Linked DNA regions of Marinomonas mediterranea MMB-1. The protein of the gene in region 1 binds, or shares a complex with, the protein of each later gene. Links are inferred from orthologs where the notes say so. Each region holds a gene or a part of one and is shown on either strand. Other genes may lie near its edges. The genes, in order: xseA and xseB.

Region 1 (3,240 bases):
GGCCGAAATTACAACAATTTGTTTTGCCTCATGACAAGCGTATTGCGGAGATGTCAGGGCTGGTATTTGGTGATCGTTACCAGCATGAATTGCTTAAAAATGAAGATCTGATTTTGGATTCTGAACCGCCAATACGAGCAATTATTGTCTCAGAGTCACTTGAGAATAAAGGGCTTCAAATGTATGCGGCGATTCAAAATGCTCATTACCAAGATGGTCGATATGTGTCTGACATTAACAACTTGGCTGAGATCGCAGAAGAAATAGGCTTGAGGCGTGATCTATTTTTAGGTGAGTACCTTAAAGTGGATCTAGCCGGTCACCTAAGCGATAGCCTTGAGTGGCTGCGAAAGCTGCAAGGTCAAGGTTACCCAACAGTTGGGGTAGAAATTGATGGGGTTCTAAATTCTATTGAAGTTTCCCGCTTTTTGGGAAAAACTGATCAGTTTAAACAGCATATTGAAGCACTCTTAGCTCGTTAACACACTTTTAGCTCGTTAACGCTTAGATAGCCATCAAAGATTTTTATAAATGTAGATTATTTAAGGGCTAGCTGCCTAAAATAATGGCTGAGTGAGCAAGCACTTCAAGGACAAACTTGCCTAATGTTAGTTCGTTATAATTAAGCTTTATCTCGATGGTATTGAGCTCAAATTGTTTTAGTTCAGTAGAGACTTTGATACCAGACACAAAAACAGGTTCGGTCCCCGTGACTGAGCTTTTAACTCTTATAGTATTGGTAATGCTATCGTCGACGTCTAGACCTGCGATTTTAATGTCATCCCGTGTCAACTTTGCGTTTGTGAAATCGAATGTTAGCGGTGGTTTTGTCGAAGATTTAGCTTCAAATGACAGGGCTAGAGTCCATTGCCCGTTTTCTTTATCAAACATGCCTGGAGGCGACGAGTTTTCAGCGTCGACTGTAATGGCAATAATGCGATTACCGCAGTTGAATTGTAAGTTAGGCGATTTTAACTCTTCCTGAATACAGGTGTTTTCCGCTGTTGGGCTAGCATTGCTAGCAGGGGTCAATTGAGTTTGTGTGCACGCGGCTAACAGACAACAAACAGTCAGAGCGGAGAGCTTACTCAGAAATTTTATATCGGTCATTACAATTCCTTCGGTGTCGAGATGCTTCTATATCCAGTAGAGTTTAAAACGCCTTTTCTATGTCGTCTATGTGTGTAACCTGACAATCGAAAGAGCCGTCTTCGACTTTAATATTGAGGGTACTGCCGACACTAATGTCATCTTTTGAACGGATCACTTTTTTATCTTGTGTCGCGATCGCATACCCTCTGGCTAAAGTATTTAGAGGGCTCACTAAGTTAAGTTGTTCAACGAGTCGGGTAAAGGTTGTTGCCTTAGATGTCATTGTGCTTTTTAGCGCTCTGTTTAAGCGCCCTTCGAGTTGCTCTATGTACGCTTGTTCTTTGACTATAGTGCGCATCGGTGACGTGGACATGAGTTTTATCGAATCTTTCTCTAATCGAACTTGTTTCGAATCTAGGTGTTTTTGGATGCCTTCTTTTAAGCGATGATTTAAGTTGTGTAATTTATCTTGCTGGATATCAAGGCGTTCTTTAGGGTGTCGAATCCGCTTTAAGAGAAAGTCTAGCCTTTGCTGTGCGGTTTGAGTGATGCTCTCTATTCGCCTCGTTAGTTTGAGTTCAGATTGCTTTAAACCCGATAGTAAGGTTGAGATTTCGGGACTTAGTAATTCTGCGGCGGCGGTTGGCGTTGCTGCTCTTATGTCTGCAACAAAATCTGCAATCGTGAAGTCTGTCTCATGCCCAACAGCGGAGACGATAGGGGTTGTACAATGAAAAATGCTACGCGCGAGAAGCTCATCGTTAAAACTCCAAAGGTCTTCTAAGGAGCCGCCGCCCCGACCAATAATAATGGCATCGAAATGGCCGCTGCTGTCAGCTCGCTCTAATTGCTTTGTTAAATTGGCCGCAGAACCTTGACCCTGAACGAGAGAGGGCAATATTGTTAATTCTGTTAGAGGGAAGCGGCGTCGAAAAGCGATAATCATATCTCGAATGGCGGCACCGGCAGGAGAGGTGATAATTGCGATCCGTTCAGGTCGTTTTGGTAACGGCTTTTTGTGATTTTGCTCAAACAGCCCTTCTAACTGTAATTTGGCCTTGAGTCGGTCATAGGCTGCTTGCAATGCTCCTTCTCCACCCGACTCCATGCTCTCGACAGTGAGTTGGCAATCTCCTTTTGGTCCATAGAAAGTCACCTTCGCTCTAAGCCGAACATGATCGCCGTCTTTTGGGCGAAAACGAACGGCGGAGTTGCGGTTTTTAAACATAGCACAGCGGATTTGAGCTTTGTCATCTTTCAGTGAAAAGTACCAGTGTCCAGACGCCGGACGAGCTAAATTCGATATTTCACCTTCTACAAGAATCCAAGGCAAACTTGCCTCTAGAAGCTGTTGTATCTGTCTATTTAGCTCTGATACGCTGAAAGTTGGCTCTGAAGTGTGCAAAGTTGTAAATTTTTTCATCAATCACTCATGGTTTTGATTTACCGAACGTCCCTGTTGAGATAGAATTACTTGCCATCTTAACACCCTGTTGGCATTGGAAACTCCCCACTATGTTGCGAATTGTTCAAGAAGCTTTAACGTTTGACGACGTACTGCTTATCCCAGGCTATTCTGAAGTCTTACCAAAAGACGTTAGTCTAAAAACGCGTATCTCAAAAGGTATCGAACTAAACATCCCACTTGTTTCTGCTGCAATGGATACGGTTACTGAACATCGTATGGCAATTGCGTTAGCGCAAGAAGGTGGCATCGGTATTATTCATAAAAACCTTACCATCGAAGAGCAGTCGGCAGAAGTCCGTCGAGTGAAAAAATTCGAAAGTGGTATCGTTCGTGATCCGGTAACGATTAATCCAAGTGCCAGTGTTCGTGAATTGATGAACTTGACATCAGCGCACAATATTTCTGGTGTACCCGTTGTAGAAGGCAACGATTTGGTTGGGATTGTTACGAGTCGAGATGTTCGTTTTGTCAAAGATTTTGATCAAACGGTTGCTGACATCATGACGCCAAAAGAGCGTTTGGTCACTATTGAAGAAGAGAATGCCTCTCAAGGCCGTGTGCGTAAAATGCTGCACGAACACCGCATTGAAAAAGTGTTAGTGGTAAACGACAAGTTTGAACTTCGCGGTATGATGACGGTTACTGATATCAATAAAGCGCGAACTTATCCTGACGCTTGT
Region 2 (3,285 bases), 790 kb from region 1 along the record:
TGATCATAGGTTTTACTTGCCCATATGCGAGAAAAGTAATTTGAAAGCGCACCAACGGGAGCTGAAATAGACATTTCATTATCGTTTAAAATCACCAGCATATCGGCTTTTACATCGCCTGCATGATTAAGTGCTTCAAACGCCATACCTGCGGACATGGCGCCGTCACCAATCACGGCTACTGCTTTTCTGTTTTTGCCTAATGTTTTGTTGGCAATAGACATGCCCAACGCTGCGCCAATAGAGGTACTGGAATGCCCAACTCCAAACGTATCGTATTCGCTTTCGCCTCGTTTTGGAAAACCCGTTAGGCCGTTTTCCTGACGTATGGTTAATAGCTCTTCTCTACGTCCCGTTAAAATTTTATGAGGGTATGCCTGATGGCCTACATCCCATACGATTCTATCTTCGGGCGTTTCGTAAAGATAATGAAGCGCGACGGTCAGCTCTATTACGCCTAGTCCTGCTCCAAAGTGTCCGCCCGTCTGGCTGACACTATAAAGTAAGTACTCCCTCAACTCGTTTATTAGAGTTGGAAGCGCCTCTTTTGGGAGTGCGCGTAGATCAGATGGTTTGTCTATCTGATCTAACAGGGGGGTAGTAGGGCGACTTGTTGGGAATTCTTCGAACAGCATGGGCACCGAATAAAGTTATAATTTTTTAGAAATGTAATAAGACCGTAAGTATATCAGTGGTTACGACTAATAATATAGCTCGCTAGCTGTATTAACGGTGCCGCTTTATCACCAAAGGGTGAAATAGCTTCTATTGCTTCTTGTTTTAGTGTGTTTGCTTTTTCTCTTGCGCCTTCTAGCCCCAGTAACTTTGGGTAGGTAGGCTTATTCGCTTCGCTATCTGAAAATTGATTTTTCCCTAGCGTTTGCGTATCGCTAGTGATGTCAATAATGTCATCCTGAACCTGAAAAGCGAGTCCAATCGCGCTCGCGTATTTATCCAGTTGAGACAGTATTTTCTGGTCTTCTATACCAACACTCTGCGCACCCATTAAAACACTTGCGCGAATTAAGGCACCTGTTTTGTGCTGGTGCATTTTTTCCAGTGTCTCTAGAGTAATACTCCGGTCAACGTTGTTTAGATCAATCATCTGCCCCGTTACCATGCCAAAGCGGCCGGAGGCGCGGCTTAAGCTTCTGATGAGCCTTAGCTGTCGTGTTTTGCAATCTGCTAGGTTATCAGTATCAATTTCGTTGTAAGAGGCGCTCAGAAGCTCAAAAGCGAAGGTTTGTAATGCATCTCCCGTTAATATCGCCGTCGCTTCATCAAATTGGATATGACAAGTCGGCTTGCCGCGACGTAAGTCGTCATCATCCATAGCGGGCAGATCGTCATGTATTAGGGAGTAGGCGTGGATCGATTCGATTGCCGCAGCAGAAGCATCTGTTAGTCGATTTGACTCTGAAAAGAGTTCAGCGGTAGCGTAAACGAGCATTGGACGAACGCGTTTACCACCGTTAAACAAGCTATAGCGCATTGCTTCATGTAAATAGTCGGCTGCATCGTACTGAGTTAATTGGTCGTTAAGGTAACGATCAACTCGGTCTCGTGAATAGTGTGAAAACTGCTCTAAATTCACTGATTGTCTTCCGGATTAAAGTTTTCTAGTCGCTCACCTTCTTGTTTTTCAACAAGAATTTGAACTTTTTGTTCTGCTTGGGTTAACACTGTTTGGCAATCCTTGCTTAGTTTAACCCCTTTTTCGAATGCTTTGAGAGCGTCTTCAAGAGGGAGCTGGTTGGACTCGAGCTGAGTGACAATACTCTCTAATTCGCTTAAATTATCTTCAAAGTGACGAACACTCGTTTTGCGTGACATGGTACTTTCTCGTTAATGCGTTAAAAAAAGCTGACTTACACCGTGCATTTCCTACAATTTGTAACAGAAATAACACTAATCTTCGAGTTAGATATTCATTTATTACAAATTTATATGTCCATATAAATCAAAAGAAGATAAATTTTATATAATATTGAGTAAACTATTAGGCATTATAGCTTTTTTATTTAGGAGACGTGTGTGGATCTCGCGACGTTAGTTGGGCTGATAGGCTCATTTGTTATCATCTTGCTGGCGATCTTACTAGGTGGCTCCGCAGGTATGTTTGTAGACCCTGCGTCGATATTGATTGTACTGATTGGTTCCACCTTCGTCACATTGATGCAATATCCCCTAGGACAATTCTTGGGAGCAGGTAAAGTTGCTGCTAAGGCTTTTATGTTCAAAAGCGTACCATTAGATGCTTTGATCGATGAAGTTTATGGACTTGCAGATGAGGCTCGAAAAGGTGGACTTCTGTCTTTAGAAGGTAAGGAAGTCAGTCATCCTTTTATGTCGAAAGGGATTCAAATGCTGGTGGATGGTCATGATGGTTCTGTGGTTAAGGGGCAGTTGTCTAAAGACATGAATATGGCGTTCACTCGACATGACAATGGCGCCAAAATCTTTAAAGCGTTAGGGGATGTTGGCCCAGCAATGGGGATGATCGGAACCCTAGTAGGTCTGGTACAGATGCTTGCTAACATGGATGATCCAAAGGCGATTGGGCCAGCGATGGCGGTTGCACTTCTTACCACGCTTTATGGCGCGATGTTGGCTAACATGGTGTGTTTGCCTATTCAGGCGAAGCTTGAAAACCGAGCTAAAGAAGAGCTAATGTGTCAACAGTTGATATTAGATGCATTGCTTGCTATTCAGGCTGGGCAAAACCCTCGAGTTCTTGATGGCTCATTGAAAACCTTTATTCCAGAAAGTAAACGAACTGAGCGAGAATAGCTTTTTATACCTTATTGGCTTGTAGTTTGTGACTGGATTGTAATTGGATAAATATATATGAGTGATGAAGAAGAACAGGATTGTCCCGAGTGTATAGAAGGGCTTCCTGCCTACATGGGAACCTTTGCGGACTTAATGTCACTGCTTATGTGTTTCTTTGTACTCTTGCTATCGTTTGCAGAGATGGATGTTCTTAAATTTAAGCAACTGGCTGGCTCAATGCGTGAGGCCTTTGGTGTCCAAAAGCAAATTGAAGCTCAATCTATCCCAATGGGGACCTCCATTATTGCTCAGGAATTTAGTCCTGGGCGACCAGAGCCGACGCCTATTAATGAAGTGCGTCAAAAGGCGGATGATCGGCCTGAAAATACGCTAGAAGTATTGTGTAAGCCTGATACGGCAGAGCTCAATGAGCAAGAGGGGGCAGGTCAGCCGTCACCTTCAACCTTTGTTGATAAGTCGAAAGCAGATCTCGAGCGTGAAAAGCAAATTCAG

What was found.
Region 2: the proteins of xseA (region 1) and xseB are in contact, whole or in part, in a cryo-EM structure (PDB 8TXR), measured with the Escherichia coli proteins. The link is inferred for Marinomonas mediterranea MMB-1 from one-to-one orthologs.

The regions. Positions count from the first base shown.
Region 1 is NC_015276.1:333,497-336,736, forward strand. The notes cover bases 335-3,240. They hold xseA (exodeoxyribonuclease VII large subunit), read right to left. Parts: upstream 2,516-3,240; coding sequence 1,154-2,515; downstream 335-1,153. Other genes in these bases: MARME_RS01625 (DsbA family protein), read left to right, coding at 335-482; MARME_RS01630 (hypothetical protein), read right to left, coding at 550-1,110; guaB (IMP dehydrogenase), read left to right, coding at 2,608-3,240. Outside these bases: more of MARME_RS01625, read left to right, coding at 1-334. UniProt on the Escherichia coli protein: Bidirectionally degrades single-stranded DNA into large acid-insoluble oligonucleotides, which are then degraded further into small acid-soluble oligonucleotides.
Region 2 is NC_015276.1:1,128,171-1,131,455, forward strand. What follows is about bases 213-3,163. They hold xseB (exodeoxyribonuclease VII small subunit), read right to left. Parts: upstream 1,834-3,163; coding sequence 1,591-1,833; downstream 213-1,590. Other genes in these bases: dxs (1-deoxy-D-xylulose-5-phosphate synthase), read right to left, coding at 213-635; ispA ((2E,6E)-farnesyl diphosphate synthase), read right to left, coding at 689-1,594; pomA (flagellar motor protein PomA), read left to right, coding at 2,035-2,790; MARME_RS05095 (flagellar motor protein MotB), read left to right, coding at 2,848-3,163. Also shown: more of dxs, read right to left, coding at 1-212; more of MARME_RS05095, read left to right, coding at 3,164-3,285. UniProt on the Escherichia coli protein: Bidirectionally degrades single-stranded DNA into large acid-insoluble oligonucleotides, which are then degraded further into small acid-soluble oligonucleotides.